3 regions of the Arthrobacter sp. TJ-265 genome follow, and region 3 is predicted to be linked to each of the others. Evidence: predicted binding sites of a transcription regulator. Region 3 holds the regulator's gene; each other region holds the start of a gene.
The links. The regulator HrcA, encoded in region 3, represses chaperone genes, less so after heat shock. The targets are predictions, from matches to a motif close to TTNGCACTCGNNNNNNNCGAGTGCNAA.
Positions count from the first base shown of each region.

Region 1: the regulator HrcA is predicted to act here: its motif matches at 6,587-6,613, upstream of AC4D2E_RS11615 (Hsp20/alpha crystallin family protein).
Region 2: the regulator HrcA is predicted to act here: its motif matches at 3,556-3,582, upstream of groES (co-chaperone GroES).

Region 1 is NZ_JBZCND010000003.1:7,630-18,172, reverse strand. It holds gene AC4D2E_RS11660 (SRPBCC domain-containing protein) at 1-301, opposite strand, end outside; gene ku (non-homologous end joining protein Ku) at 371-1,210, shown strand; gene AC4D2E_RS11650 (hypothetical protein) at 1,210-1,464, shown strand; gene nhaA (Na+/H+ antiporter NhaA) at 1,466-2,884, opposite strand; gene AC4D2E_RS11640 (potassium channel family protein) at 3,016-3,714, opposite strand; gene AC4D2E_RS11635 (TrkH family potassium uptake protein) at 3,707-5,191, opposite strand; gene AC4D2E_RS11630 (haloacid dehalogenase type II) at 5,293-5,964, opposite strand; gene AC4D2E_RS11625 (DUF2630 family protein) at 5,964-6,215, opposite strand; tRNA gene AC4D2E_RS11620 (tRNA-Val) at 6,410-6,483, shown strand; gene AC4D2E_RS11615 (Hsp20/alpha crystallin family protein) at 6,702-7,157, shown strand; gene AC4D2E_RS11610 (SDR family oxidoreductase) at 7,260-8,057, shown strand; gene AC4D2E_RS11605 (hypothetical protein) at 8,160-8,378, shown strand; gene pstS (phosphate ABC transporter substrate-binding protein PstS) at 8,457-9,566, shown strand; gene AC4D2E_RS11595 (SRPBCC family protein) at 9,620-10,159, opposite strand; gene AC4D2E_RS11590 (Dps family protein) at 10,376-10,543, shown strand, end outside.
Region 2 is NZ_JBZCND010000001.1:500,591-511,133, reverse strand. It holds gene AC4D2E_RS02470 (ribonuclease J) at 1-1,212, shown strand, start outside; gene groL (chaperonin GroEL) at 1,433-3,046, opposite strand; gene groES (co-chaperone GroES) at 3,122-3,418, opposite strand; gene AC4D2E_RS02455 (siderophore ABC transporter substrate-binding protein) at 3,737-4,681, shown strand; gene AC4D2E_RS02450 (ABC transporter permease) at 4,714-5,727, shown strand; gene AC4D2E_RS02445 (iron chelate uptake ABC transporter family permease subunit) at 5,717-6,730, shown strand; gene AC4D2E_RS02440 (iron ABC transporter ATP-binding protein) at 6,776-7,534, shown strand; gene AC4D2E_RS02435 (class I SAM-dependent methyltransferase) at 7,544-8,758, shown strand; gene AC4D2E_RS02430 (HAD family hydrolase) at 8,869-9,570, shown strand; gene AC4D2E_RS02425 (DUF503 domain-containing protein) at 9,604-9,897, opposite strand; gene AC4D2E_RS02420 (LacI family DNA-binding transcriptional regulator) at 9,933-10,543, opposite strand, start outside.
Region 3 is NZ_JBZCND010000001.1:1,202,406-1,212,948, reverse strand. It holds gene AC4D2E_RS05820 (GerMN domain-containing protein) at 142-1,131, shown strand; gene AC4D2E_RS05815 (16S rRNA (uracil(1498)-N(3))-methyltransferase) at 1,155-1,919, opposite strand; gene dnaJ (molecular chaperone DnaJ) at 1,922-3,052, opposite strand; gene hrcA (heat-inducible transcriptional repressor HrcA) at 3,171-4,184, opposite strand; gene AC4D2E_RS05800 (DUF3097 family protein) at 4,361-5,224, shown strand; gene AC4D2E_RS05795 (DUF4870 domain-containing protein) at 5,304-5,720, shown strand; gene hemW (radical SAM family heme chaperone HemW) at 5,763-6,992, opposite strand; gene lepA (translation elongation factor 4) at 7,023-8,876, opposite strand; gene AC4D2E_RS05780 (hypothetical protein) at 9,123-9,536, shown strand; gene rpsT (30S ribosomal protein S20) at 9,874-10,134, shown strand; gene holA (DNA polymerase III subunit delta) at 10,231-10,543, opposite strand, start outside.

The DNA of each region.
Region 1 (10,543 bases), on a different contig from region 3:
GCGCGAGCTCCCAGCGGAGGGTGTCCCGTTCCCAGGTGTAGGCGAGCACCGACGGCCTCTCGGCCTCCAGTACCGTCCCGCGCAGGGGCTTCTGGTCGGCGAAGCGGAACAGGATCTCCTCGTCCTTGCGCGGCTCGAACTCCATCTCGCACGGGAACCAGTACTTCAGCTTGTCGACCTCGGTGAGGTGCTTCCACAGCACGGTCGGCGGGAACGCGAACTGGAACTCCAGGCGCAGCACGGTCCCGCCGTCGTCGCTGGTGGTCTTGCTGACGATGGGCTCTACGGTCTCGGAAGTCACACCCCAAGTCTAGGGGTGGGCGGAGGGCATCCTCTGGCCCGGTAAGCCTGCTTGGTGTTCACTTGTGCCATGAGAGCCATCTGGAAGGGTGCCGTCGCGTTCGGCCTGGTCAACGTGCCGGTCAAGGTCTACAGCGCCACGGAGGACCACGACATCTCCCTGCACCAGGTGCACGACAAGGACGGCGGCCGCATCCGCTACCAGCGGCGCTGCGAGGTGTGCGGGGAGGTGGTCGACTTCAAGCACATCGACAAGGCGTTCGACGACGGCGAGCACACGGTGGTTCTGACGGACGAGGACCTCTCCGCCCTGCCGGTCGAGAGGAGCCGGGAGATCGAGGTGGTCGAGTTCGTCCCGAGCGACCAGATCGACCCCATCATGCTCGACCGCGCATACTTCCTGGAGCCCGACAGCACCTCGACCAAGGCCTATGTCCTGCTGCGACGCACGCTCGAGGAGACGGACCGCACGGCGATCGTGCAGTTCTCCCTCCGCCAGAAGAGCCGCCTCGCCGCCCTGCGCGTCCGGGGTGACGTCCTCATGCTCCAGACGCTCCTCTGGGACGACGAGGTGCGTGAGGCGTCCTTCCCGGCCCTCGAGGAGAAGGTGCGGATCTCGGCCAAGGAGAAGGAGATGTCGGCCGCCCTCGTGGACTCCTTCTCCACCGACTTCGATCCGGAGAACTTCACCGACGAGTACCAGGTGCAGCTGCGCACCCTGATCGACGCGAAGATCGAGAAGGGCGACACCCTCGACACCGAGGAGACATTCGGTGGCGCCAAGGACGAGGACGACGACGCCACCGTGCTGGACCTCATGGAGGCCCTGCGGCGCAGCGTCGAGAAGAACCGCGAGAAGAAGGCCGGGTCCGCGAAGGAGTCCGGCTCGTCCAGGAAGAAGGGTGCGTGATGGGTTTCTTCACCGACAGCCTCGGCCGCCAGACGGTCGCCCAGAAGCCGAACGCCCCGATCCTGGGGTGGGCGGTGCTCGGCGCGGCCTCCTTCCTGGCCCTCGACGAGGACAACCGCGAGCGCCTGCGCCGGGCCAGCGCCGTGTGCCTGGCCGTCTGGGCCGCCCTCGAGGTCGTCTCCGGGCGGAGCGGTTTCCGTCGCAGTGCTGGCGCACTGACCCTGTCCTGGCTCTGGCGGCGTGTGAACGCCTGACCTAGCGCTGCTCGAAGACGTCGGGGACGCCGTCGTTGTCCGCGTCGATCTTCTCCTGTTCCTCGATCTCGCGGTACCGCTTGTTCCGCCGGCGCAGCACCACGGCTGCGGCCAGCGCGGCGATCAGGGATCCGGCGAGGATGGCGACCTTCGCGTGGTCGTCCTCGGGCGTCCCCTGACCGAAGCCGAGTTCGCTGATGAGCAGCGACACCGTGAAGCCGACGCCCGCCAGCAGGGCGACGCCGACGATGTCCACCCAGGTGAGGTCGGGGTCCAGGCTCGCCTTGGTGGTCTTCGTGACGGCGAGGGTGGCCAGCAGGATGCCCACGGGCTTGCCGATGACGAGGGCCACCATGATGCCTACGGCGATGGGATCGGTGATGGCGCTCACGAGTCCCTCCAGGCCACCGATGGCTACTCCGGCGGAGAAGAAGGCGAAGACGGGGACGGCGAAGCCCGCGGACAGCGGGCGGATGCGGTGCTCGAGGGTGTCGGCCAGGCCGTCGGGCTGTACGTCGTGCGCCTTGGCCGGCCCGTCGGCCGGCTCGGTGTCGACGGGCTGCGCCGGGTCGTCGAGGTCGGACGCCTTCACGCCATGCGGGAGGACGGGGATGGCGAACCCGAGCAGGACACCGGCGACGGTGGCGTGCACCCCGGATTCGTGGACCAGGGCCCACACCACGAACCCTAGCGGGAGCAGGATCAGCCAGGGGGCCCAGGCCCGGCGCTGGAAGAAGGTCGGGAAGCGCTGCGCGAGGAAGGCGTAGACCACCAGCGGGACGATCGCGATCAGCAGTGGCGGGACGGAGATGTCCTCCGAGTAGAAGAACGCGATGATGCTGATCGCCAGGAGGTCGTCCACCACGGCGAGCGTCAGCAGGAAGATGCGCAGTGCGCTGGGGAGTGACGAGCCGACGACGGCGAGGACGGCCACCGCGAAGGCGATGTCGGTCGCGGTCGGGATCGCCCAGCCGCGCAATGCCTCGGGGCCGGCACTCAGCGTGATCGCGACATATACCAGTGCGGGAACGACGACTCCGCCGATCGCCGCTGCGACGGGCACGACCGCGCGGTCGAACTTGCGCAGGTCACCGGCGACGAACTCGCGCTTCAGCTCCAGGCCCGCGAGGAAGAAGAAGATGGCGAGCAGGCCGTCCGCGGCCCAGGCCCCGATACTCAGCTCGAGGTGCCAGGGCTCGTAGCCGAACCTGAAGTCACGGACCGCGAAGTAGGTGTCCGCCGCGGCGGTGTTCGCGAGGACGAGCGCCAGGACGGTGGCGAGGAGGAGCAGGCCTCCACCGACGGTCTCCTTGCGCAGGATGCCGGAGATGCGCAGGTGTTCCGGGTAGCTGCTGCGGCTGAAGACGGTGGCGCCGCGGGGTGGTCCGGGCGGACTGGACGGTGCGTGACTGGAGGTCATGGGTTCCTGGGATCGGGCTCGCTCGTATGAGCGCCGACCAGACTTCCCGGCTCACCAAGACCTCCAGCGTAGCGCGCGGGCGGAGCGGACCGTGAAAAAAGACGCCGCAGCAGGGGCCTTGCGCTGCCCGCTCAGACGAGGGAACTGAAGTGCTCGGCCTTGCCGGTCGGTCCCGCCACGATGATCTCGTCGTCGTCGTACAGGGTGGTTTGCGCTGTCGTGTAGTCCCATTCGCCGCCCTTGCGCTTGACGGCGACAACCGTGACGCCGTGTTTGGCGCGCAGGCCAGTCGTGCCGAGCTCGCGGTCCCAGTACTCCCGTGGCGGCCGGGTCTTGACCATGGCGAAGTTGTCCTCGAATTCGACGTAGTCGAGCATGGTGCCACGGACGAGGTGGGCGACGCGCTTGCCCATGTCGTGCTCGGGACGGATCACGCGCTCCACACCGAGCTGGGAGAGGATCTGGGCGTGCGGCTCGCTGACGGCCTTCGCCCAGATGGTGGGCCGATCGAAGCGTAGGAGGATCGACGTCGTCAGGATGCTCGCTTCCAGGTCGCTGCCGATGCCCACGACGACGCGGTCGAAGTCCGGCAGCGACAGCTGGCGCAGGGCCTCCTCCTTCGTGGTGTCGGCTCGCACCACGTGCGTGAGCAAGCCGTTGTAGGACTGGACGACATCCTCGTCGTCGTCGATCCCGAGGACTTCGGTCCCGGCGTTCTCGAGTTCGAGGGCCAAGGCACCTCCGAACCGGCCGAGGCCGATGACGGCGACGGAATCCGCGACGGTGGTCGCGGTGCCGGGCTTGGAGGAGAAGATGTGGTGCCTAGCCAATGAGGGGCCTTTCCTTCGGGTATTCGTAGTAGAGGGGTTTGGAGCGCAGCGCCAGCGCCGTGGCGAGAGTGACCGGGCCGAGGCGTCCGGCGAACATCACGAGGATCAGGACCACCTGGCCCGCGGACGGGATGCCGGCCGTGATGCCCGTGGAGAGGCCGACCGTCGCGAAGGCGGAGATCACCTCGAAGAGGATCCGGTCGAGGCCGAAGTCTGTGGTGAGCATGAGGAACATGGTTGCGGTGGTGACGAGCCCGACGGCGAGCAGGACGATCGAGATGGCCTGCCGCTGGGCGGAGCGGGGCAGGCGCTTGCCGAAGACGTTGACGGCGGCGCCTCCGCTGATCTCGGTGTAGAGGATGAAGAACAGCACGCCGAACGTGGTGATCTTCAGACCACCGGCTGTTCCGGCGGGGCCGCCTCCGATGAACATCAGCACGTCCATGACCAAGAGGGTCACCGGATCGAGGTGCGCGAAGTCGACGCTGTTGAAACCGGCCGTCCGTGTCATCACGGACTGGAAGAATCCCGCGAGGATCCGCTCCCGCGGCCGCATCGCCCCGAGGGTGGCGGGGTTGGACCACTCGACGAGGGTGATGCAGACAGTACCCAGGACCAGCAGGGCCACCGTGCCGCTCAGCACCAGTTTGGTGGTCATGTGCCACTTGCGGGGGTACCGGAAGTGGCGTCGGAGTTCGAAGAGGACCGGGAACCCCAGTCCGCCGATGATGACGGCGGCGCAGATCGGCAGGCAGATCCACGGGTCGCTCACGAATCCGATCAGGCTGTCGCTGAACAGCGCGAATCCGGCGTTGTTGAAGGCGGACACCGCGTGGAAGATCCCGAGCCACACCGCTTCCCCGAAGTCGTGGCCGTAGTGCAGCCGGAAGCGGGCGGCGAGCAGCACCGCCGTCACGGACTCCACGACCAGGGTGATCCGCAGGACGCCCAGGAGCACGGTGCGGACGTCGCCGAAACCCACGCTCTTGGTCTCCGCCGCCGTCGAGATGCGCGAGCGAAGGCCCATCCGGCGGGCCAAGAGGACACCCAGGAGGGAGGCGAAGGACATGATGCCGAAGCCGCCAACCTGAATCAGCCCCAGGATGATCACGTGGCCGGCACCGGTCCAGTAGACCGGCGTGTCGACGACGATCAGACCGGTGACGCAGACGGCGGAGGTGGCCGTGAAGAGCGCCTCGAGGAACGTGGCGCTTCCTGCTCCCACCTTCGAGCTCGGGAGCATCAGCAGCACCGTCCCGACGAGGATCGCCGCCCCGAAGCCCAGTACGATCACCTGGGCAGGATGGCGGGGACCGAGCCGTTCCAGCCGGACAGCGACGGTGTGTGCGGCCCGGTGCAGGCGGGCGGCCGCGGAACGGCGGAACTTCCGGACCGGTGCGGTGCGTGACGTGACGGGGATGCCCTCGACCTCCGGGGACGGTGCGACCGGTGCGGACGATCCGCACCGGTGGCTCATTCAACCCGACGACCGGTCGCGGACCTGGCGTCTTTACGCTTTCTTGATGCGCCCTGCGCCGTGAGGAGCCCTGCCTCCTGCAGCAGCTCGTTGGTCGAGCGTCAGGCCCGGACGAGGAGGTCCGGCAGATCGGCGATCGTCGGCACCTCGTGGTCCGGGCGTGTCATGACGGCCGGGTAGGGTCCCCCGGAGCGGTTGAGCCAGACCGTGCGGAGACCAGCCCGCGCTGCCCCGTCGACGTCCCACGGGTGGACCGCGACGAGCACGACGTCGTCCGCCGCCCGCTGTACCGCCCGGAGGGCGTAGGCATAGGACTCCGGGGCCGGCTTCCATCGCGGTGCGTCCTCGACGGACAGGACCGGGCCGACGTCGCCACGGACGCCTGCCCGCTCGAGGAGCACCTCCGCGGTCGCGGCAGCGCCGTTGGTGAGCGCTGCCAGCTCGAAGCCCCGGCCGGCCAGGGCCCGGAACCCCTCGACGACGTCCGGGTGGAGGGGCAGCCCCTGCAGGCTCGTCATCACGTGCGCGAGCGCATCGTCGACGTCCCGGTTGAGCGGCTGCCCCACGAGGACCGTGCGGAGGGCATCCTCGGCGACCTCGCCGAAGGGCACGTTGTCCCCTGCGGCCGTGAGGGCGAACCCGTCACGGAGCACCGAGGCGAACCACAGCGCGGCCAGCTGCGGAGGAGCACCGATCTCCTCGAAGTGCTGGGACATCCGCCCCATGTCCGAGAGGGTCTCGTTGACGTCGAACAGCACGAGGGGCAGGGCCACTACTGGCGGTACCCCTCCACCTGGCTGACGGGACGGGTGCCGGCATCGGCCGGGTTCTCTCCGGCGTCGGCCTTTGCCCGGCGCTGGCGCAGCAGGTCCCAGCACTGGTCGAGATCCTCCTCGACGCGCTTGAGGCGGGTGGCGTGGTCCTGCTGTTCGGCTCCCGCGCCGGCGTCCTGGGGCTGCTCACGGAGGTCGTGCTCTTCCTGGACGAGTGTCTGGATGCGCTGCAGGATGTCCTGGTTGTCCATGGTGCTGTCCCTTCGTGGGGTGGTGCCCGGCAGGCGTCCAAGACGCTCAGCAGGCTTTCCTTCAGGCTACTGAGGCAGCACAGCGATGACCAGCACGGCTATCGGCGGAAGTCCGGACGCGACCACACCCGCACTGCCGTACCGGGGGAATTTGGCGCGGCGCCCGGATGGCCTAAGCTATGGGAGAACCAGTTGCCTGTGTAGCTCAGTCTGGTAGAGCATCCGCTTCACACGCGGAAGGCCCGGGGATCGAGGCCCCGCGCAGGCACGAAAATCGGCTGGAGACAGCACCACGGAGAAGGTCCGTACCGATACGTCGGTACGGACCTTCTCCGCGTCCCGGGGTTTTCGTTCTGAGCGAACACCACCCCTTAGCACTCGCCGCGTCCGAGTGCTAACATTTTTCGTAGTTGAGCGGAGGACGCTCAACCCAGAAGAACCAACCACCTGCCGGTGGCATCAGCGAAGGAGTTGTTTCCCGTGGCCATGAAATTTGATCCTTTCCGCGAGCTGGACCGCGTGACCGGCGCCCTGCTGGAGGGCCGCTCCGGACTGCGCCTCATGCCGATGGACCTCTATCGGGAGAAGGACCACTACGTCCTCTCCGCGGACCTCCCGGGCATCGACCCGGGATCGGTCGACATCGACGTCGACGGCCAGCTCCTGACGATCCGCGCCGAGCGCACGCTGCGCAGTGCCGAGGGCGTCAAGTGGCTGACCCGCGAGCGTGAGAGCGGTTCGTTCCTGCGCCAGCTCAACCTCGGCCAAGGCGTCGACACGGAGGGTATCGCCGCCCGCTACGAGAACGGCGTCCTCAGCGTGACGATCCCCGTCATCGAGCGCGCGAGGCCCCGCAAGATCGAGGTGGTCAGCGGAGAGTCCGCCGAGCCGGTGCAGTCCTCCGTTTCCGGATCGACCCCCCAGGGCGCCGTCGACGCGTAGGACCGCCCACCCGAGTACTCCCGGACAACCGCCCGGGGGTACTCGGCGTCGATCCCCACGTTCCCCTTGCATGCTGCGCGGCCGGGTGCGGAGGATGGGGGCATGGACTTCACACCGAGCAGAGCAATCGTCACCGGTTCCGATTCCGGCATCGGCCGCGCAACGGCCATCGCCCTCGCCGCGGCGGGCTGCGACGTCGGCGTCACCTGGCACTCCGACCGGGAGGGAGCCGAGGAGACCGCGCGGCTCGTACGGGAGAAGGGAGTGCGGGCCGCCGTCGTACGGCTCGACACCACGGACGCGCCGGCCTGCGGCGACGTCGTCGACCAGCTCGCTCACGAACTCGGCGGACTCGACGTCTTCGTCAACAACGCCGGTGTCAACGGAGGCACCATGTTCATGGAGACGGACTGGGACACGTGGCGCGGCACCATGGGCGCGAACCTCGACGGTGCGTTCGTCTGTCTCCAGCGCGCGGCACGGCACATGATCGACGGCGGTCGGGGTGGACGCATCATCGCCGTGACCAGCGTGCACCAGGAGCAGCCCCGCGTGGGATCGGCGGCGTACGACGCCTCCAAGCACGGCCTCGGCGGTCTCATCCGGACCATCGCCCTCGAACTGGCGGACCGGGGCATCACCGCCAACGCCGTGCTGCCCGGCGAGATCAACACCCCCATGAACGACTCCGAGGAACAGGACCCCCACTCCATGGACCGTCCCGGCATCCCGCTCGGACGCCCCGGCGCGCCCGAGGAGATCGCGGACGTCGTGGCCTTCCTCGCCTCCGGTGCCTCCAGCTACGTCAACGGGGCCTCGTTCGTGGTCGACGGCGGCATGCTCCTCATGGGACCCCAGGCGGGGTCGCACCTGACGAGCGGGGACTGGCGAACCCTGTGACCTCGCCGCGACGAAAGCGGCCTCAACCTTCAGCAGCCATTCACGCCCCGTTCAGGAAGCGTGGCTAGCGTTGGAGTCCCGGAACCCTCCGAAAGGCCCACCATGAACGCTCTCCCTGCAGCCCCCGATGCCGAGGTCCAGGACTGGTCGCGCTTCAAGCGCGGCCAGCACGTCACCCTCCACCACGCCACGGGCCCCCAGCTCGGCGGTGTGCTGGACATGAGGACCGATGACGCCTCCGTGGTGTGGATCCTGCTGAACGACGGCGGCGGCCGGCGGCTCGTCCACCGGGCGGACGGCTACCGCCTCCGTCACGCCTGACCCGCCCCGCCCGCCGAGGGTCCGTCCACCTGCCGTCCACCTTGGGTTCACCGGACGGCCACCTGTAACGTGACCGGGGTGAGAATTCGTACCGCCCTGTCCCTGACGCTCGCCGTCACCCTCGGCCTGACCGCCTGCGGATCCGACTATCCCCTCGGGCCGGAGCAGGAAGCGGCGGCCAGGAACGGCGACATGGGACTCCAGGGCGCAGTGACGGCCTCCGGGTCCTCGGCTCAGGGACCGGCCATGGATGCGTGGCGCACGGGGTTCTCCGCCCTGTACCCCCGAGCGCAGGTGCAGTACTCGCCCGATGGTTCCGGTGCGGGACGCGGTGCGCTGCTCGCAGGCGCCGTGGGCTTCGCCGGCTCGGATGCCTACCTCAGCGACGAGGAACTCGCGGAGTCCACAGAGGCGTGCGGACCGGACGGCGCCTTCAACATCCCCGCCTACGTCTCGCCGATCAGCGTGGCGTTCAACCTGCCCGGGATATCGGCACTGAACCTTGACGCCGCCACCGTCGCCCGGATCTTCCGCGGTGAGATCACCAGGTGGGACGATCCCGCAATCACCGCGCAGAACGACGTCGACCTCCCCGCGCTGTCCATCGCGGCAGTGAGCCGCTCCGACGACTCGGGCACCACCGAGAACTTCACCGACTACCTCCACGCCGTGGTCCCAGAGACCTGGACCGAGGAGGCCGACGGGACGTGGCCGGCGGGGCTCGCCAACGAGAACGCCAAGGGAAACGCAGGCGTGGTCAGCACCGTGGCCGCCACCGTCGGCGCCGTGACGTATGCCGATGACTCCGCCGTCGGCGGTCCCCTCGGACGGGTGGCACTGAAGGTCGGCGGAGACTACGTGGACGTGAGCTCCGAGGCCGCCGCGGCCGCCGTCGACCTCGCGGGCCGCGTGCCCGGACGCAAGGACCACGACATCGCCCTGGACCTCGACCGGAGGACCAGCGAACCAGGGGTCTACCCGCTGGTCCTGGTGTCCTACCACGTGTACTGCTCGCGGTACGAGAACGAGGCGACCGCCGACATCGTGCGCGCATTCGGCACCTACGCCGTCAGCGAGGAGGGCCAGGTGGGAGCCGCGGAGGCCACGAAGAGTTCGCCCATCTCACCGGAACTGTCGCGCCAGGCCACCGAGGCGATCGCATCCATCGAGGTGGGAGACATCCCCTAGCACGCGGAAAGGCGGACCCCCGAGGGGATCCGCCTCCTGCGGCACCGGGCCGGTCAGCCGACGCGCGGGCCGCCCGAGTCGGGATCGTCCGCCGAGGTGTCCGGCAGCACGCTGTTGGCCGGCTCCGCCTCGGACGTGACACCCGAGGACGGTGCCGCGACGTCGCCGCGCCAGGCACCCGTCTCGCCGCCGCTCTTCTCGATGAACGCCTTGAAGCGCTTGAGGTCGCCCTTCACCTGGGAGGCATCAGCATTGACGACGGCCCCGACCTTCTCGATGAACGTCTCCGGGTGCCAGTCGATCTGCACCATGAGCCGCGTGGTGTTCTCGTCCAGGCGGTGGAAGGTGACCACGCCGGCATGGGATTCGCCGTCGGTGCTCTTCCAGGCCACCCGCTCGTCGGGGTGCTGCTCGGTGATCTCGGCATCGAACTCGCGATGCACTCCCCCGATGCTCGTCACCCAGTGGGTGGAGGTGTCCGAGGTCTGCGTGATCGAATCCACGCCGCCCATGAACTGGGGGAAGCTCTCGAACTGGGTCCACTGGTTGTAGGCGGTGCTGACCGGTACTGATACGTCGATGGATTCCTGCACTGAAGCCAAAACGGTTCCTCCTTGGTCGGACTCCGGCGCCGCCCGCACACCGTCGCAGGGCATGCGACACGGCGAAACCGTAAGTCCCCTTAGCGTAGGCAGATCGGCTGGAATTGACCAACGCGCAGGGCTAGGGTGAAAGGAGTCCCCCCGGCAGGAATCAGCGCCTCCGGCGCCCGGTCGGGAGGAGAAAATCTCTCTAGCACTGGAGGATCCATGAAGGCATCACCCACCCTCACAGACAACATGCAGGCCGTCCTCGTCGACCTCATCGAACTGCACCTGCAGGGCAAGCAGGCCCACTGGAACGTGGTCGGCAAGAACTTCCGTGACCTCCACCTGCAGCTGGACGAGATCATCGAGGACGCCCGCCTGTTCGCGGAC
Region 2 (10,543 bases), 700 kb from region 3:
GCCATCCGCACCGCGGCCGGCATGGTGCTGCACACCGGGGACTTCAAGATGGACCAGTTCCCGCTGGACAGGCGCATCACCGACCTCGGCTCCTTCGCCCGGCTCGGCGCGGAGGGCGTGGACCTGTTCCTCACCGACTCCACCAACGCGGACGTCCCCGGCTTCACGACGTCGGAGAAGGACCTCGGGCCCGCGATCGACGCCGTGTTCCGCACCGCCCCGCGCCGGATCATCGTCTCGAGCTTCGCGAGCCACATCCACCGCATCCAGCAGATCATCGACACCGCCCACCGCCACCGCCGCAAGGTGGCCTTCGTGGGCCGCTCGATGGTGCGCAACATGACCATCGCGGCGGATCTGGGCTACCTGAACATCCCGCAGGGTCTGCTGGTGGACTTCAAGAAGCTCGAGCGCAGCGACGACCACAAGGTGGTCCTCATCTGCACGGGCTCGCAGGGTGAGCCGATGGCCGCGCTCTCGCGCATGGCCAACAACGACCACGCCATCCGGATCACCGAGGGTGACACGGTGCTGCTGGCCAGCTCCCTCATCCCGGGCAACGAGAACGCGATCTACGGCATCATCAACGCGCTCACCGAGATCGGGGCCAACGTGGTCCACAAGGGCAACGCCAAGGTGCACGTCTCCGGCCATGCCAGCGCCGGCGAGCTCGCCTACTGCTACAACATCGTCAAGCCCCGCAACGTCATGCCCGTGCACGGCGAATGGCGGCACCTGCGGGCCAACTCGGAGATCGCCGTCGCCACCGGCGTCGATCCCCGCAACGTGGTCCTCGCGCAGGACGGCGTGACCGTGGACCTCGTCCGCGGCCGCGCGACCATCTCCGGCAAGGTCGACGCCGGACTCGTCTTCGTCGACGGCGACAGCGTGGGCGGCATCACCGAGGAGGACCTCGTGGAGCGCCGCCGCCTGGCCGAGGAGGGCGTCGTAACGATCCTCGCGATCATCGACCCGGACAACGGCAACATGGTCGAGGCACCCGAGTTCTTCACCAAGGGCTTCTCCTGCTCCGACGAGGACCTCGACAAGGCCGGCGCCGCCGTCGAGAAGGCGCTGCGCGATGCCGCCTCGAACCGCCAGGGCGGCCGCCGCCAGGACCCCGAGGACATCATCGAGCGGGCCACGGCCAACTGGATGCGCCGGTTCTACAACCGCCAGCCCGTCGTCAACGCGATCGTCGTCGACGCCTGACCCCGGCGCACTGCGCTGAAGCCCCGGTACCCGTTGGGTGCCGGGGCTTCGTCGTTGCCGGAGCCGGCGGCGTCGGATCCGGGTGTCCCGACATGCCCACCGGGCGACGCCGCGGAGTGGGCAGGAGCGACGCCGACGCCACGACGGCCCGGACGCAGAAGCACCCCGGCTCAGCGGAGCCGGGGTGCTTCTGGGACGCAGCGGGCCGGAGCCCCTGTGACTAGTGCGAGTGGCCGTGGCCCTCGTCGTCGGACGGCTCGGGCTTCTCGACCACGAGCGTTTCCGTGGTGAGCACCAGGGCCGCGATCGAGGCCGCGTTCTGCAGGGCCGACCGCGTCACCTTGACCGGGTCGATGATGCCGGCGTCGACGAGGTTCTCGTACTCGCCGGTGGCGGCGTTGAAGCCGTGGCCCACCTCGAGGTCCGAGACCTTCGCGACGACGACGTAGCCCTCGTGGCCGGCGTTCTCGGCGATCCAGCGCAGTGGCTGGGCGAGCGCGCGGCGGACGAGCCCGACCGCGGTGGCCGCGTCGCCCTCGAGTGCCAGGACGTCGGGGTCGGTGTCGAGTGCCTTGCCGGCGTGGACCAGCGCGGAACCGCCGCCGGCCACGATGCCCTCTTCGAGAGCCGCACGCGTCGAGGACACGGCGTCCTCGATGCGGTGCTTCTTCTCCTTGAGCTCCACCTCGGTGGCGGCGCCGACCTTGATTACGCCGATACCGCCGGCGAGCTTCGCGAGGCGCTCCTGGAGTTTCTCGCGGTCCCAGTCGGAGTCGGTGCGCTCCACCTCGGCGCGGATCTGCGCCACGCGGTCGGCGACGTCGGACTCGCTGCCGGTGCCGTCCACGATCGTGGTGGCGTCCTTGGTGACGGTGATCCGGCGTGCGGAACCGAGCACCTCGAGGCCCACCTGGTCCAGCTTGAGGCCGAGGTCCGGCGAGACGACCTGCGCACCCGTGAGGGTGGCGATGTCCTGCATCATGGCCTTGCGGCGGTCACCGAAGCCCGGAGCCTTGACGGCGACGACGTTGAGGGTGCCGCGGATCTTGTTGACCACCAGGGTGGAGAGCGCCTCGCCCTCGATGTCCTCGGCGATGATGAACAGCGGCTTGCCGGCCTGCAGGGCCTTCTCGAGCAGCGGCAGGAATTCCGCCAGCGAGGAGATCTTGCCGGAGTTGATGAGGATGAGCGCGTCCTCGAGGACGGCTTCCTGGCGCTCGGCGTCGGTCACGAAGTACGGGGAGAGGTAGCCCTTGTCGAACTGCATGCCCTCGGTGAGGACGAGTTCGGTCTGCGTGGTGGAGGACTCCTCGATGGTGATCACACCATCCTTGCCGACCTTGTCGAAGGCCTCTGCGAGGAGATCGCCCACCTCGGTGCTCTGGGCGGAGATGGAGGCGACGTCGGCGGTCTGCTGACCGACGACCTCGCGGGCGTTCTCGAGCAGGCGCTTGGCGACGGCCTGGACCGAGACCTCGATGCCGTGCTTGAGCTGACCCGGGGCGGCGCCGGCGGCCACGTTGCGGAGGCCTTCCTTGACGAGCGCCTGGGCCAGGACCGTGGCGGTGGTGGTTCCGTCACCGGCGACGTCGTTCGTCTTGGTGGCGACCTCCTTGGCGAGCTGGGCGCCGAGGTTCTCGTACGGGTCGTCGAGTTCCACCTCGCGGGCGATCGTGACGCCGTCGTTCGTGATGGTGGGGGCGCCCCACTTCTTGTCGAGCACGACGTTGCGTCCGCGGGGGCCCAGCGTCACCTTGACGGTGTTCGCGAGCTTGTCCACGCCGGCCTCGAGGGCACGGCGGGCGGCGTCGTTGAATTCCAACTGCTTTGCCATTCGTTGGTTCCTTTCAGGCTTGTGCAGCGAGAAAAACCCCGGCCACTTCGGGCCGGGGCTTCTCCAATCGGGGTGTTACTTGACGACGATCGCGAGGACGTCGCGGGCGGAGAGCACGAGGTACTCCTGGCCGCCCTGCTTGATCTCGGTTCCGCCGTACTTCGAGTAGATGACGATGTCGCCCTCGGCGACGTCGACGGGAACGCGGTTGCCGTTGTCATCGACGCGGCCGGGTCCGACAGCTACGACTTCGCCCTCCTGGGGCTTCTCCTTGGCGGTGTCCGGGATGACGAGGCCGGAAGCAGTGGTCTGCTCGGCTTCGAGCGGGCGGACAACGATACGATCCTCAAGCGGCTTGATAGAGACCGACACGGGCTCTCCTTTGCGTTCGATACCAATGGACTGGGGCCGTCGGGCGGGGCGTGAACCGTCGTCGCGGTGCCGGCGAACGCTTCCCTCGGGATTAGCACCTGTAGTGAGTGAGTGCCAACTCCGACTGTATGCAAGGGCTGGCACTCGGTCAAGGCGAGTGCCAATCCATGGCCATGATCGATGGGCTGCGTCGACACATCTCCTAATACGTCATGCTTCGTTTGCGTAATTCGCCGCGCTTCGCCTACATTCAGGCAGGTAAGGCTTTCCTTACTTCTTGGTCCCCGGCCGCCCGGCCCCTTCCCCCGGAGTTCATCCATGTCACACGTGCGCCTCGCCGTCCTCTCCGCTGCCGCTGCAGCCACCCTCGCCCTGACGGCGTGCGGCGGATCCTCCGAAGCCGCCGGAGAGCCCGCAGACTCCTCGACGGTCCCGGTCGAGCATGCGCAGGGAACCACCGAGGTGCCGGTGGACCCGCAGACGGTCTTCACGTTCGACCTCGGCGCTCTGGACACGCTCGACGCGCTCGGCGTCGAGGTGGCCGGCGTCCCGCAGGGCACCCTCCCAGAGCAGCTCTCGGCCTACGAGGGCGGGGACGTCACCGACATCGGATCCATGAAGGAACCGGACTTCGAGGCGATCGCTGCAGCCGCCCCCGACCTGATCATCATCTCGGGCCGCGTCGCCGACTCCTACGACGAACTCTCCGCGATCGCGCCCACCATCGACCTGAGCGTCGACGCGGCCGATCCGATCGCGAGCTTCGCGGAGCACACGGAATCCCTCGGCCGGGTCTTCGGCGTCGAGGACGAGGTCGCCGACCGCCTGGCGGCCCTCGACGCCGCCATCGACGAGACGAAGGACGCAGCCTCCTCGGCGGGGGACGGCCTCGTCCTGATGACCAGCGCAGGCGAGGTCACGGCGTACGGTGCCGGTTCCCGGTTCGGCCTGATCCACGACGTGCTCGGCGTCGATCCCGCCGCCGAGGTGAAGAGTGAGGGGACGCACGGCGAGGCCGTCTCCTTCGAGTACATCGCGGAGGTCGACCCCGCCCACCTGTTCGTGATCGACCGCGACGCCGCCGTCGGTGAGGCGGGAGCGGCAGGCGCGGCGGTCCTCGACAACGACCTCGTGAACGGGACGATTGCTGCGAAGAACGACGCCGTGACATACCTCGACTCGGCAAGCTGGTACCTCATCGGTTACGGGCTGGACAACCTCGACGCCATGGTCTCGGCCGTCCACGAGGCCGTCGCGGCCTGATCCGCCCACCGCATCCTGCGGCAGGCGCCTCCATGCCAGCACTCGCCCTCCGGCCGCAGCGGCCGGTCCAGCAGCACGGTTCCACCGGATCACCCGCCCTGTGGCTGGCCGGTGGGGCCGTGCTGCTGCTCGCCCTCGTGAGCCTGTTCGTCGGCGTCTCCGACGTCTCGCCCGCGGACCTGCTGGCCGGTGACGCCGACGTCCGGCAGACCTTCCTCGTCAGTCGCGTGCCGCGGACGCTCGCGGTCGTCCTGGCCGGTGTGGCCCTCAGCATCGCCGGATTCATCCTGCAGCTCATGGCCCGGAACCGGTTCGTCGAACCCTCCACGGTGGGGACGGTCGAGTCCGCCACCGCAGGCATCCTCGTGGCCACGCTCGTCCTGCCCGCAGCGCCGATCGTCGGGAAGATGCTCGTCGCCGCCCTCTTCGCCATGGCCGGGACGGCCCTCTTCCTGACCGTCCTGCGCCGCATCCCGCTGCGCAACACGCTGATCGTCCCCCTGGTGGGCATCATGCTCGGCGGCGTCATCGCCGCGGTCACCACGTTCTTCGCCTACCGGTTCGACCTGCTGCAGACCCTCAACACCTGGATGATCGGTGACTTCTCGGGACTGGTCCGCGGCCGCTACGAACTGCTGTGGATCGTCGCCGTCCTCGCCGTGGTCGGTTACATCTGCGCGGACCGCTTCACGGTCGCCGGGATGGGCGAGGAGTTCACCACGAACCTGGGGCTGGACTACCGGCGCACCATGAACCTCGGCCTGGTGCTCGTGAGCCTCATCAGCGCCGTCGTCGTCGTGGTGGTCGGAGCCATCCCGTTCCTCGGACTGATCGTCCCCAACCTCGTGTCCCTGCTCATCGGCGACAACGTGCGCCGCGCCGTGCCCTGGATCGCCGTCGTCGGGGCCGGTTTCGTCCTCGCCTGCGACATCCTCGGGCGCATCATCCGCTTCCCGTACGAGGTGCCGGTGGGCGTGATCGTCTCCGTGGTGGGCAGCATCCTGTTCATCACCCTGCTCGTGAGGAGGAACGCCGGTGCGCGCTAGGACCGGGACCCTTCCCACCGCCGTCGTGCAGTCCGCACGGAGACCCGTACGGTCCCTCCCGCCCGCCGCCTGGCTGGTGGTCCTCGGCGTGACCGCTGCCGCGCTCGTCACGGCGTTCCTCCTGGTCGGCCTCGAGGGGAACCCCGCCTACGTGCTCCCCCGACGCCTGAACCGCGTGGGCGCGATGGTGCTCGTCGCCGTCGCCGTCGGGGTGTCCACGGTCCTGTTCCAGACCGTCACCGGCAACCGCATCCTCACGCCGTCGATCATGGGACTGGACGCGCTCTACATCCTGATCCAGACGGTGCTCACCTTCGTGCTCGGCGCCGGGACACTCCTCACCCTGGGCGCTCCCGTCCGCTTCGCCGTCGAGGTGTCCCTCATGGTCGGCTTCTCCTGGCTGCTGTACCGGTGGCTGTTCCTGGGCAGCGGGCGCAGCCTCCACCTGCTGCTGCTCGTCGGGATCGTGTTCGGGGTGTTCTTCCGGGGCGCCTCGTCGCTCCTGCAGCGATTGATGGATCCGAGCGAGTACATCATCCTGCAGGACCTGTTCTTCGCGAGCTTCAACCGGGTCGATCCGCTGCTCCTGCTCATCTCCGCGGTCGCGGTCGCCGGGCTGTGCATCCCCGCCTGGCGGCTCCGCCACCGGCTGGACGTCCTCGCCCTCGGCCGCGAGACCGCGGTGGGCCTCGGCGTCGACCACCGGCGCACCGTGACGCTCGTACTCGTGGTCTGCTCGGTGCTCGTCGCCGTCTCCACCGCCCTCGTGGGCCCGACGACGTTCTTCGGCCTGCTCGTCTCCGCCCTCGCGTACCAGCTCTGCAACCAGTTCAGGCACGCCGTGGTGCTGCCCATCGCCGTCCTCCTCGGCGTGATCGCGCTCGTCGGCGGGCAGCTCGTCCTCGAGCAGGTCTTCGCCTTCGACACCGCGCTCAGCATCGTCATCGAGTTCACCGGCGGCATCGTCTTCCTCGTCCTCCTCCTGAAAGGCCGTATCCGATGAAGGCCGTATCCGATGAAGGCCGTATCCGATGAAAGGCCGTCTCCGATGATCACCATCGACCGTGCCACCAAGCGCTACGGCGCCGCCACGGTGGTCGACGGCGTCAGTTGCACCATCCCCCGGGGCGGCGTCACCTCGATCATCGGTCCGAACGGCGCGGGCAAGTCCACGCTGCTGTCCCTGATGAGCAGGCTCCTCCCGCTCGACGCCGGGTCGGTGGTGGTCGACGGACTGGACGTGAGCACGACGGCGGGCCCCGTCCTGGCGCGGACCCTGGCCATCCTGCGCCAGGAGAACCAACTCACCGTCCGGCTCTCCGTGCGCGACCTCGTGGGCTTCGGCCGCTTCCCGCACAACAACGGCCGCCCCACCGTCGTGGACCGCGAGCTCATCGAGCGCGCCCTCGCCTACCTCGACCTGACGGAGCTGGCCCACCGCTTCGTGGACGAGCTCTCCGGCGGGCAGCGCCAGCGGGCATTCATCGCCATGGTGCTGGCGCAGGACACGGACTGCATCCTGCTCGACGAACCGCTCAACAACCTCGACATGAAGCACTCCGTGGACATGATGCGCCTGCTCCGCCGCCTCGCCGACGACCTCGGGAAGACCGTGGTGCTGGTCATCCATGACATCAACTTCGCCTCCTGCTACTCGGACACGATCCTCGCGATGCGCCACGGCGCCCTCATCCGCCAGGGCCCGCCGGAGGAGATCATGACGCCGGAGGTGCTGCGCGAGGTGTACGACGTCGAGATCCAGGTGGAGCAGATCCGCGGCAACAGGATCGGCGTGTACTTCGCCTAGGCTGGCAGCATGGCGTCGGACAACATCGCGGACATCCTGACCACGGACGGCTGGGAGCTGCTGAACTCGCTCGGGCCCTACACCGAAGCGGACAGCCTGCGCCTCACCGGGCAGCTGCGGAAGGCCGGCTACTCCCCCGAGGTGGTCGCCGCGGCCCTCACCCAGTCACGGCTCCGGGCGAAGGCGTCCGCCAAGTTCGGCCCCTTCGCCGAACGCATGATCTTCACGGCCGCAGGGCTCGAGCAGGCCACGCGCCTGACCGTCGCCGCCCGCCACGCCCAGCGCTTCGTCGACGCCGGCCTCCTGAGGGTCGCCGACCTCGGATGCGGGCTCGGGGCGGACAGCATGGCCCTGGCCACCCTCGACCGCGAGGTCACCGCCGTCGAGCTCGACGAGACGACCGCCGCGGCCGCGACCATGAACCTGCTCCCCTTCCCCAACGCGCGCGTCGTCAACGCGGACGCCTCCGCCGTCGACACCACGGCGTTCGACGGCGTCTGGCTCGACCCGGCGCGCAGGACGACGACGACGTCGGGCACGTCCCGCCTCTTCGACCCCGAGGCGTTCTCGCCCCCGCTGTCCTTCGTGCAGGAGCTCGCGGACCGCGGCATGCCGGTGGGCGTGAAGATGGGCCCGGGCATGCCGCACGCCTCCATCCCGGCGAGCTGCGAGGCGCAGTGGGTCTCCGTGGACGGCGACGTCACGGAGGTGGCCCTCTGGTTCAACGCGCTCCGCCGCGCGGGCGTCCGGCGGGCCGCCCTCGTCCTCGGGGCGCAGGGCGCCGCGGAGATGGTGACGGAGCGGGACTTCGGCGACGGGCCCACACCCGCCGTCGGCGAACCCGCCGGCTATCTCTACGAGCCCGACGGCGCCGTCATCCGCGCCGAGCTCGTGGCGGATCTCGCCGCACAGCTCGGCGGGCACCTGCTGGATCCGATGATCGCCTACATCTGCGCGCCGACGTTCACGGACACCCCCTTCGCCCGCGCGTACCGGGTGCTCGAGGTCCGGCCCTACAACGTCAGGGCGCTGAAGGCGTGGGTCCGGGCCGAGGGGATCGGGGTGCTCGACATCAAGAAGCGCGGCACCTCGGTCACCCCCGAGGAGGTCCGCAAGCAACTGCTGACCGGATCCGGCAAGGGCCGGAAGAGGGCCACCCTCGTCCTGACGCGCCTCGGGGACGAGCGCGTGGCCATCGTCGTCGAGCCCGTGCCGACCGCCTGAGAACGGGCCACACTTGTCGACCTCCCGCAAGCCGGAATCCGCGACGACGCCGGGGTCCGCCCGTTCCTAGACTCGATCGGGAGCACATCCACTCCAGCGGAAGGCAGCACATGGCAGACGGCACCAGCACAGCAGCGGACCCACGGCACGGGGTGCTGTTCGACGTCGACGGCACCCTCGTCGACTCCAACTACCAGCACACCATGGCCTGGTGGCAGGCCTTCCGGCGGTTCGGCCACGACGTGCCCCTGGCCGAGATCCACCGCGCCATCGGGATGGGCGGTGACAAGCTCGTGGCGCACCTGCTCGGCGACGACCGCGACACGGACCAGGACGCCGAGCTGGACTCCACGCACAGCGCCCTCTTCTCGAGCTACTGGCCGGGCCTGCGTGCCTTCGAGGGCGCCGGCGACCTCCTGCGCCGCTGCGCCGACCACGGGTTGACCGTGGTCCTCGCCTCCTCCTCCTCGCAGCAGGAGGTGGGCGTCTCCCGCGGCATCATCGACGCCGACGATTCCATCAGTGCGGCCACCAGCTCGTCCGACGCCGAGAACAGCAAGCCGTCCCCGGACATCCTGCAGGCCGCGCTCGAGGCCGGCGGGCTCGACGCGGCGAACACCGTGTTCGTCGGCGACTCGATCTGGGACGTCAAGGCGGCGGCCGAACTGGGGATCCCGACGGTCGGCCTGGCCTCGGGCGGCACGAGCGAGGCGGAGCTGCGGGAGGCCGGCGCGGTGGAGGTCTACAAGGACATCCGGGCCCTGCTCGACGCCTTCGAGGACGGACCGCTCCGCCGGCTCGCGGCCTCCTGACGGGCTGCTGAGGACCGCCGGAGGGCCCGCACCCTAGTCCTCGCTGGTGAGGAGCCGTCGCCGGGCACTGAGGAGGTCAACCTCCGGCCTCGCCGCGACGTACCGCTCCACGCGGTCCAGGACGTCCACCACGTGCTGCCGGTCGGCGCCGACCAGGCCGACCCCGACGACGGTGCGGCGGTGCAGGTCCTGGAGGCCGACCTCCGCGACGGACAGCTCGAACTTCCGGCGGAGGTCCGCGACGAGCGGGCGCACCACCGACCGCTTGCCCTTCAGCGAGTGCACGTCGCCGAGCAGGACGTCGAACTCGATGAACCCGATCCACATGAGCGTCCTCCTCGTCGTGCCCCTCCCCTGCGGGGTCAGGCCGAATCGCGCCAGACGACGGTCGTGTCGAGCACCTGGACGGGGCTCGGCAGGCCCCGGATCTGGGCCAGCACCAGTTCCGCCGCCGTGCTGCCCAGCAGGTCGGCGGGCTGCCGGACGGTGGACAGCTGGGGCCTGGTCCTCACGGCCCAGCTGCTGTCGTCGAAGCCGACGATCCCGACGTCGTCGGGCACCTTCCGCCCCGATTCCTGAAGCGCGGTCATGGCACCCGCAGCGACGGCGTCCGAGGCTGCGAAGACGCCGTCGATCTCCGGGCAGCGGCGCAGCAGCTCCTGCATCCCCTCGAGCCCCGCCGCGTAGGTGTAGAGCGGGTATTCGACCACCAGGGACGCGTCGAAGCGGTCCCCCATCGCGTCCCGGAAACCCGTGAAGCGGTCGTACCCGGAGTCCCGGTCCAGGGCGCTCGCGATCATGCCGATCCTCCGGCGCCCGGTCGCCATGAGGCGCCGCGTGATCGCGCCGGCCGCGGCGACGTTGTCGATCGCGACGTACGGCAGGTCCGGAGTGCCGGGCGGATGGCCGACGAAGGCGGCCGGCACGCCGATGTCGCGCACCGCCGAGGCGATCGGGTCGGAGGCCCGCGCGG
Region 3 (10,543 bases):
CCAAGCTGAAACAGGTCCACCCTGAGCAGTCCGCCACCGCCCGCGCCAGGGTCGGAGCCGCCGGAGCACACCCCGGGACCACACCACCTGTTGCCGGGAACCACCGATCGTCCCGCGCGCATTCGACGGAAGGAGGCAAGCATGAACCACCAGGACCCGCTGAGGAAGAACCGGCTGGGGCTCGGCGGCATCCTCCTGGCCTCCGGTGCCGTGCTGCTGGGGACCGGCGCCTTCCTCCTCCCCGATCTGGGGCTGCCGTCGAGCAATGCGCAGATGGCTCCCCTTCCCGATCCCCGCGCGACGACGACGGACGAGCGCGCCGCCACCGATCCACCCGATGAGGCCTCGGGGCGGGGCCCCACCGAGGGCCCGTCGGACACCGCCCGACCGCTCGTGCCCGTCTACTGGCTCGGCGCCGACGACGGCGCCGAGCGGCTCTTCCGCGAGTACCTGGCCGCGCCGGAGGATTCAGCCGGCGATCCGATCGCGGATGCCGTCCGGCTGATGACCTCGGCGCAGCCCCTCGATCCCGACTACCACTCGTCCTGGCGGGCGGCTTCGAACGTCAGCTCATCCGTCTCGACGAAGAACGTCATCACCCTCGACATCTCCTCCGACGCCTTCCCGCGGCGCCTCGACGAGGAGCAGGGGCGGCTGGCACTGCAGCAGCTCGTGTACACGGCCACTGCGGCGGCCTCGGACGCGGGGCTGATCGCGGGCGGCGAGGCGAGCTCGGTCGTCGTGCTGGTCGACGGCGCGGCGGATCACCGTGCCTTCGGGTCCATCGACCTGGGCGGGGAATGGACCCGGGATACCGCGACCCTCGCGCCACTGTGGATCATCGATCCGCAGGAGGGTGTGCAGGTCGACTCCGGGAGCCTGACCATCCACGGGATCGGCCCGGCCTCGGAGGACGAACTGGCCTGGCGGATCGACCGAAGCGTCGACGGATCGGCGGAGGGTGGCACGGAACTCTTCCGGGACGGTTCCGTCGACATCACCCCCCAGGACGGCGCCCCGGGTGCCTACTCGTTCCCGGTGACCCTGCCACCGGGGCGGTACGAGATCACCGTCTCGGTTTCCTCGGACGACGGGGAGTCGGCGGACTCGAAGACCGTCGTCGTCGACTAGCGGACGGACTCGCGCGACGCGGACTACCAGCGCCCGAGCAGGTGGTTCAACAGCACCAGGGCCGCAGGGCCGGCCGTCGAGGAGCGCAGCACGTGCGGGCCCAGGCGCGCAGCATCGGCTCCGGCGGCGCGCAGCTTCCCCAGTTCCGCCTCACTGATCCCACCCTCCGGTCCGACGACGACGGCCGTCGAGGTCCCGTGCGACGGCCCGCCCGCGAGCAGCGCGGACACCTGGTCGGCGAGCGGGAGGTCGGCGTCCTCGTGGAGGACGATCATGCGGTCGACGGTCTCCGCCCACGCGGCCAGCCGCGACGTGTCCATCACGGCATGGACCTCGGGCACGAACGAGCGCCGCGACTGTTTCGATGCCGCCGACACGAGCGACACCCACTTCTGCCGGCCCTTCTCGGCCTTGTCGCCGCGCCAGCGCACGATGCTCCGCTCGGCATGCCAGGGCACGACGGCGTCGATCCCGAGTTCGGTCGCCGCCTCCACGGCCTGCTCGTCGCGTCCGCCCTTGGCGAGGGCCTGAACGAGGATCAGCCGGTGCCGCGGTGCGGGCTCCTGGCCGGCCGTCTCCACGGCGACCTCGACGGTCCCGCTCCCGACGGCCGTGATGACGCCGCCGATCCGGAAACCGGCACCGTCGGAGACATCGAGGTGCTCGCCCGCGCCGAGGCGGCGGACGGTCGCAGCGTGCCGCCCCTCGTCCCCGCCGAGCACGAAGACACTGCCGGGGGTCGCCGCACGGACCGCCTCACCCGGTCCGAAGAACAGGGGACGCGTCATGGTCAGCGGTTCCCGAGCCGCTCCCGCAGGCGGGCGAAGACACCGGAGCCGCTGCTGGCCAGCTGGCCGTCGGTGTACTCCTCGTTGCGCAGCTCGGCCAGCTTGCGCAGGAGCTCCTCCTGCTGCGGGTCCACGTTGCGCGGGGTCTCGACGTTGAGGTGGACCCGCAGGTCACCCCTGCCCTGGCTCCGCAGGTGCGTGACGCCGAGTCCCCGCAGGGTCAGGATCTCGCCGGGCTGCGTGCCGGGCTTGATATCGAGCTCCTGGTCGCCGTCGTAGGTGTCCAGGTGCACCGTGGTGCCGAGCGCCGCCGCCGTCATGGGGACGCTCAGTGTCACGTGCAGGTCGTCGCCGTCGCGCAGGAAGGTGGAGTCGGTGGCGACCCGGATCTCGACGTACAGATCGCCCTGCGGTCCGCCGGCCGTCCCGGCCTCGCCCTGGCCGGCCAGCTGGATGCGCGTGCCGGTGCTGACGCCCGCGGGGACCTTGATGGTCAGGGTGCGGCGGGCGCGGACGCGGCCCTCGCCGCTGCACTCGTGGCAGGGGCTGGGGATGACGGTGCCGAAGCCCTGGCAGGTGCCGCAGGGGGCGCTCGTCATGACCTGGCCGAGGATCGAGCGGACGGCCCGCTGGACCTGGCCCGACCCGCCGCAGATGTCACAGGTGCGGGGTGAGGTGCCGGGCTGGCAGCAGCTGCCGTCGCAGGTGGGACACGTCTCCGCGGTGTCCACCTCGATCTTCTTGTTGGTGCCGAAGACGGCGTCCTTCAGGTCGATGCGCACGTTGATGAGCGCGTCCTGTCCCCGACGCGTCCGCGAGGGGGCGCCGGCCTGCTGGCCACCGCCGCCGAAGAAGGTCTCGAAGATGTCCTGGAAGGCGAAGCCCGAGCCCGAGTACCCGGCGCCGTAGCCGCTGTCCGTCCCGTTCTCGTTGCCGGTGGTGTCGTAGACCCGCCGCTTCTGGGGGTCGGACAGCACCTCGTAGGCGTGGCTGACGCGCTTGAACTCCTCCGACGCGTCCGGACCCGGGTTCACGTCGGGGTGGAGCTTCCGGGCGAGCTTGCGGTACGCCTTCTTGATTTCCTCCCCGGTTGCACCCTGCGCTACACCGAGGACCTCATAGTGATTACTCACTCGTACACATCACTTCCTGTTGAACGTTCTGTCATCTGCTCGCCGGCTGTGCCGGCGGAAAGGCCGTGGTCGGCCGTGGGCGGCCGTCGACTACCCAGAACCGCTGCCCGCTCCCGTGTTATTCCTCGAGGATCCTCGAGAGGTAGCGGGCGACGGCGCGCACCGCCGCCATCGTCGTCGGGTAGTCCATGCGGGTGGGGCCGAGGATCCCGAGCTTCGCTCCGGCATCCGGTCCGTACCCTGTCGCCACCACGGAGGCCTCCGACAACCCTCCGTAGGGGTTCTCGCTCCCGATCCGCACCGAGATGCCGCGCGCGTCGTATTCCATCTCCGACAGCAGCCTCAGCATGACCACCTGCTCCTCGAGAGCCTCCAGGACGGGGCCGATGCTCAGCGGGAAGTCCCCGGTGGAGCGGGCCAGGTTGGCCGTCCCGGCCAGCAGGATGCGATCGTCCCGTCCGAGCCCGGCGAGCTGTTCGAGTGCCCTGACGATCGTACCCCCGTGGGCACGGAGGCCTGGAGGGAACTGCGAGAGGGCGAGGCCGAGCTCACCCGGGAGCGCCGCGAGCTTCACGCCCGACACGGCGGACAGGATGCGCTGCTTGAGCTCGGCGAGCTCGGACTCCTCGATGTCCGCGTGGGTCCGTACGATGCGCTGCTGCACGGTGCCGTTCGTCGCGATCAGGACGACGAGGATCTGCTGCGGGGCCAACAGCACGCATTCGATGTGCCGCACGGACGCCCCGCCGACGCGGGGGAACTGGACGACGGCCACCTGGTGGGTGATCTGCGCGAGCAGCCTCACCGTGCGGTCCATGACGTCGTCGAGGTCCTCCGCACCCTCGAGGAGGGTTTGGATGGCCTTCTTCTCCGGCGCGGACAACGGCTTGACCTCGGAGATGCGGTCCACGAACAGGCGGTAGCCCTTGTCGGTGGGGATGCGTCCCGAGCTGGTGTGCGGCGCGGTGATCAGGCCCTCCTCCTCGAGGACGGCCATGTCGTTGCGGATGGTGGCCGAGGAGACGCCGAGCCGGTGGCGGTCCACCAGGGCCTTGGACCCGACGGGCTCCCGGGAGTGGACGTAGTCCTCGACGATGGCCCGGAGCACCTCCAGGCGTCGCGGTTCACTCATTCCTGTGTCACCTCCGGCTCCGTTCCTCCCCTGGGCTCGCGTGGCAGGCGGGTACCCCCACGGTTAGCACTCGACACGCCCAAGTGCCAAGTCTAGTACGTCCGCTTCGATTGTTAGCATTGGGATCCCGGGCTGCGGCAGACCGTCGGAGCCCCCGTGGGAAGGACACACCCGGGATGGACTACAGCTGGGGAGCCCGCGACCTAGCGGCCCCGAAGCGGGTGGAACTCGCCGATGTCCCTGTGGAGAAGGACATGGTTCTCGAGGACGTCCAGAGCGGATTCGTGGGCGCGGTGGTCCGCGTCGAGAAGTCCGGCGGTCTCCACGTGATGGTGCTCGAGGACCGGCGCGGCAAGACGCGCACGTTCCGGCTCGGCCACGGCTTCCTCCTCGACGGACGCCCGGTCCACGTCGTCGCTCCCGTCCCGGGCGCCGCCCGCACCGCCGCCCGCACCGCCAACCGCACCGCCTCCGGCTCCGTGCGGGTGGAGAACGCGAGGGCCAGGACCGCCCGCGCGAGCAGGATCTGGGTGGAGGGCCAGCACGATGCCGAGCTCGTCGAGAAGGTGTGGGGCGACGACCTGCGCCTGGAGGGGATCGTCGTCGAGCCGCTGCACGGCGTGGACGACCTGGAAGGCGCCATCCGCGCCTTCGGCCCCGGTCCGCAGCGCAGGCTCGGCATCCTCGTCGACCACCTGCTCCCGGGCACCAAGGAATCCCGGATCGCGCAGCAGGCGATGACCGCTCCCGGGGCCCGCGGCAACGTGCTGATCGTCGGCCACCCGTACGTGGACGTCTGGCAGGCCGTGAAGCCGACGGCGCTGGGCCTGGCGGCCTGGCCCGTGGTCCCCCGCGGCCAGGACTGGAAGACGGGCATCCTGGCCGGTCTCGGCTGGCCCCACCACGACCAGGCCGCCGTGGCCAACGGATGGAAACGCATCCTCGGCCGGGTCAGCACCTACGCGGATCTGGAGCCTTCCCTGCTGGGCCGGGTCGAGGAAGTGATCGACTTCCTCACCGCGGCTCCGGGCGGTTCCTGAGCCGGGCGGTCCCGGCCACCACGTATCCTTGGATCACACTCCGGGGGAAGTTCTTCGACAGCCAGCAAAGGAATCCACGTTGTCCAATACCGCCGACCGCCAGCACCACGGACGGAGCGAGTCGCAGCCCGCATTCGAAGGCACTCCGGCGAACGCCCTTCCCCTGACGGCGTCGGAGGATCGCCAGTTCGCGACCCTGGCCCACTTCGGAGGGATCCTCGGATTCATCCCCTCCCTGCTGATCTTCCTCATCTTCAAGGATCGCGGCCCGTTCACGGCCCAGGAGTCGAAGGAGGCGCTGAACTTCACGCTCCCTCCCACGATCCTCGCGCTGGTTACCTGGCTGCTCTCCCTGGTGCCGGTCGTCGGCGGGGTGTTCGCCGTCGCCAACGCCCTCATCTGGCTGACGATCACCATCTTCTCGGTGAACGCCGGCATCCAGGTGAACCGAGGCCGGCCCTACCGCTACCCCCTGAACCTGCGCCTCATCCGCTGAACCACCGACCCGTTCCGGATGGGTCGGTGGGCGGCCACCGGCTCAGTCGGGCAGCAGCCGGCGCACGACGGCATCCGCGAGCAGCCGACCCCTGAACGTCAGGACCACGCGACCCGCGAAGGCCGCCGCCGGCTCGACGAGCCCGTCCGCGATCAGGCCCGCGACGGCCCGACGGCCCGACGACGTGAGGGTGTCGGCGGCAAGCCCCTCCCGCAGGCGCACCCGCAGCATCACGTCCTCGACGTAGCGGTCCTCGTCCGACAGGACCTCGCGTCCGGCCGCCGGGGAACGGCCCGCCGCCAGGGCGTCCGCGTAGGGGCGTGGGTGCTTCACGTTCCACCAGCGGGTGCCGCCGACGTGCGAGTGGGCTCCCGGGCCCGCTCCCCACCAGTCACTGCCGCGCCAGTAGGCCAGGTTGTGCCGGCAGGCGTCGGCGGGGGTGCGCGCCCAGTTGCTCACCTCGTACCACTGCAGCCCGCCCTCGGTGAGCATCTCGTCCGCGAGGGCGTACTTGTCGGCGTGGTCGTCGTCGTCGATCGGCGGCACCTGCCCGCGGCGGATGCGCGATGCGAGCTTCGTCCCGTCCTCGATGATGAGGGCGTAGGCGGAGATGTGGTCGGGGCCGTAGGACAGCGCCGTGGCCAGGGATGTCCGCCAGTCCTCCAGGGACTCCCCCGGGGTGCCGTAGATCAGGTCGAGGCTGACCTTCAGCCCGGCCTCCCGGGCCCACTGCACGGCCTGCGGGACGCGCTCCGGGGAGTGGGTCCGGTCGAGGACCGCCAGGACGTGCGGCACGGCGGACTGCATGCCGTAGGAGATCCGGGTGAAGCCGGCCTCCCGAAGGACCCCCAGCGATTCCGGCGTGACGGAGTCCGGGTTCGCCTCGGTGGTCACCTCGGCGTCGGGCGCCAGTCCCCACCGGTCACGGGCCGCCCGGAGGATCGCCGCGAGGTCCTCCGCGGGGAGCAGCGTGGGCGTCCCGCCCCCGAAGAAGACCGTCGCCAGTGGCCGTGGCGGCACACCCGAGGCTTCGAGCGCCCGGGCGCCGAGGGCGAGTTCCGTGAGGACGGAGCCGGCGTACGCGTCCTGCGATGCGCCGCCGCCGAGCTCCGTGGCCGTGTAGGTGTTGAAGTCGCAGTAGCCGCACCGGACGGCGCAGAACGGGATGTGGACATAGAGGCAGAAGGCGCGGTCGACGGCTCCCCGCGCTGCGGAGGACGGCAGGACGCCGTCCTCCGGTGCCGGCAGGCCGAGCGGCAGGACGCTAGGCATGACGTCCCGTCCACCCGGAACAGTGGCGCATCACTTCTTGGCTTTGTCCTTCGACTCGTCGGAGGACAGGGCCGCGATGAAGGCTTCCTGGGGAACTTCCACGCGCCCCACCATCTTCATGCGCTTCTTGCCTTCCTTCTGCTTCTCGAGCAGCTTGCGCTTGCGGGTGATGTCGCCGCCGTAGCACTTGGCGAGGACGTCCTTGCGGATCGCGCGGATGCTCTCCCGGGCGATGATGCGGGCCCCGATCGCGGCCTGGATGGGGACCTCGAACTGCTGGCGCGGGATCAGCTCGCGGAGCTTGCCCGTCATCATGACGCCGTACGCATAGGCCTTGTCGCGGTGGGTGATGGCACTGAAGGCGTCCACCTGCTCGCCCTGCAGGAGGATGTCCACCTTGACGAGGTCGGACACCTGGTCGCCGTCGGCCTTCCAGTCGAGGGACCCGTAGCCGCGGGTCTTGGACTTCAGCAGATCGAAGAAGTCGAAGACGATCTCCGCGAGCGGCAGCCGGTACCGGATCTCGACGCGCTCCTCGGACAGGTAGTCCATGCCGCCGAGGACACCGCGGCGCTGCTGGCAGAGCTCCATGATGGCGCCGACGAACTCGGACGGTGCGAGGATGGTCGCCGACACCATGGGCTCGCGCACCTCGGCGATCTTGCCCACGGGGTACTCGCTGGGGTTGGTCACCTTCAGCACGCGCTTGTCCTCGAGGGTGACCTCGTACTCCACGTTCGGTGCGGTGGAGATGAGGTCGAGGTTGTACTCGCGCTCGAGGCGCTCGCGGGTGATCTCGAGGTGCAGCAGCCCGAGGAAGCCGACGCGGAACCCGAAGCCCAGCGCGGCCGAGGTCTCGGGCTCGTAGACCAGGGCGGCATCGTTCAGGGTGAACTTCGCGAGGGCATCGCGCAGCACGGGATAGTCGGTGCCGTCCAGCGGATACAGACCCGAGAAGACCATGGGCTTCGGATCCTGGTACCCGCCCAGCGACTGGGCGGCCGGCTTGGCCAGGTTGGTGACGGTGTCGCCGACCTTCGACTGGCGGACGTCCTTGACCCCCGTGATCAGGTAGCCCACCTCGCCGACGCCCAGACCCTTGCTGGGCTTGGGCTCGGGGGAGCTGACGCCGATCTCGAGCAGCTCGTGGCTGGCCCGTGTGGACATCATCTGGATGCGCTCGCGCGGGCTGAGCTTGCCGTCGACGACCCTCACGTAGGTGACCACGCCGCGGTAGGTGTCGTACACGGAATCGAAGATCATCGCTCGGGCCGGGGCGTCCGGATCACCGGTCGGTGACGGGAGGTCGCGGACGATCTTGTCCATGAGGACCTCGACGCCCATGCCGGTCTTGCCGGACACCCTCAGCACGTCCTCCGGCTCGCCGCCGATCAGGCTCGCCAGTTCCGCCGCGTACTTCTCGGGCTGGGCGGCCGGCAGGTCGATCTTGTTCAGCACCGGGATGATCGTGAGGTTGTTCTCCATCGCGAGGTACAGGTTCGCGAGGGTCTGGGCCTCGATGCCCTGCGCCGCGTCGACGAGCAGGACCGCGCCCTCGCAGGCCGCGAGGGACCGTGACACCTCATAGGTGAAGTCCACGTGGCCGGGTGTGTCGATCATGTTGAGGGCGTAGGCGGTGCCGTCGACCTCCCAGGGCAGGCGCACCGCCTGGGACTTGATGGTGATGCCGCGCTCGCGCTCGATATCCATCCGGTCGAGGTACTGCGCCTTCATGTCCCGCTGCTCGACGGCTCCCGTGAGCTGCAGCATGCGGTCCGCCAGCGTGGACTTCCCGTGATCGATGTGGGCGATGATGCAGAAATTCCTGATGATCGCCGGATCGGTGGCGGCAGGCACCGGAGCGGTGCGGGCCATGGGTGACACGTAGCTTCCTCACTCTTGCGGAACAGGGTCTCTTGCAGGGTCTCTCACCAAACCGGGTCCGGCGTCCGACGGCCGGGCGGGTGGGCCTCGGGTCCGGGCCCGCCGGTCCACGGAGGCCTCCCCTAGTGTCCCATGACGCCGCACGGCTGCGGCAATCGCCTGCACCGGCTGCCGTGTCTCTGCCGTGTCTCAGCCGCTCGGACCGCCGGTCGCCGACGCCGACGCCGTGCTCGCTAGGATTCGACCATGGCGATCACCCTGCGTTCCCTCCTGGTCCTCGCGAACCGCGTCGTCCGCGCCGCCGGCAGCACCACGCCCGTCGAGCGGGAGGACGCCCCTGTGCGGCGGCGGCCGGCCCGACGTCCGGGGATGTCCCTGTCCCGGCCACCCCGGAGCGATCGGCGGACGGCCCTGGGTGCGTACTCCCCCACCGCGGACGGCAAGCCCGACCCCGGGGAGATCGTCTGGACATGGGTGCCGTACGAGGACGACCCGTCGCAGGGGAAGGACCGGCCGGTGCTGCTGGTAGGGCGGGAGGGCGGAACCCTGCTCGGGCTGATGCTGCCAGCCGGGACCGCAACAACGCCGGCGATCACGATGACCGCTACGTCGACATCGGAACGGGGGCATGGGACCGGCAGGGGCGCCCGAGCGAGGTGAGGGTGGACCGCCTGCTCCGCATCCTGCCCGGGGACGTCAGGAGGGAGGGCGCCGTCCTCCCTCGCCGGCAGTACGAACAGGTGGTCGCGAGGGTCCCCGAGCACCTGCTCGACTGACCTGCAGGTGCTCGGACGCGCCCGGCGCAGCCGCCGGAACCAGCGGCCGACGCCGGACCGCTCGGGTTGCGTGCGGGTTTCTGCTAATCTGTATAGCTGTGTGTCCGCGCAGGTCTTCGGGCACTTTGGCCGATCGCCACACGGTATCCCCACGCCGCTCAGTCTTCGGTTGGCCGAAATACCCTCACGACCAGTCCGCAATACAAAGAAAGTTCTCATACGTGGCAAATATCAAGTCCCAGAAGAAGCGCATCCTCACCAACGAAAAGGCGAGGCAGCGTAACAACTCGGTCAAGTCCGAGCTCAAGACCGCCATCCGCGCCGTGAACACGGCCGTCGAGGGTGCGGACAAGGACGCTGCCGCTACGGCGCTGCAGGCAGCCAGCCGCAAGCTCGACAAGGCCGTCACCAAGGGTGTGCTGCACAAGAACAACGCAGCGAACCGCAAGTCCGCGATCTCCAAGAAGGTCAACGCGCTCTAAGCTGCGGAACCTTCGACGAAGGGCCGGCTCCTGACGGGGCCGGCCCTTCGTCGTTCCTCCGGAGCCGTCGGCGCCGCCGCCCCGCGGGACACCCGGTCAGCCGTCCCCGAGCGCGATGACGGTGACGGCGCGTTCGACCGCATAGACGGGGTCCCGCGACTCGCCCTTCACCTGGGCGTCGGCCTCCGCGAGGGCCCGGACACACCGGACAAGGGCGTCGGCGCTGAAACGCTGCGCTTCCTTCCGCGCCTGGTCCACCTGCCACGGCGCCATCCCCAGGTCCTTGGCGAGCTGCATGGAGGAGCCCCGGACCCCGTGGACCTTCGCGACGGCCCGGACCTTCATCGCGAGGGCGGCGACGATGGGGACGGGGTCGGCGCCCGTCGCGAGGGCGTGGCGCAGCATCGAC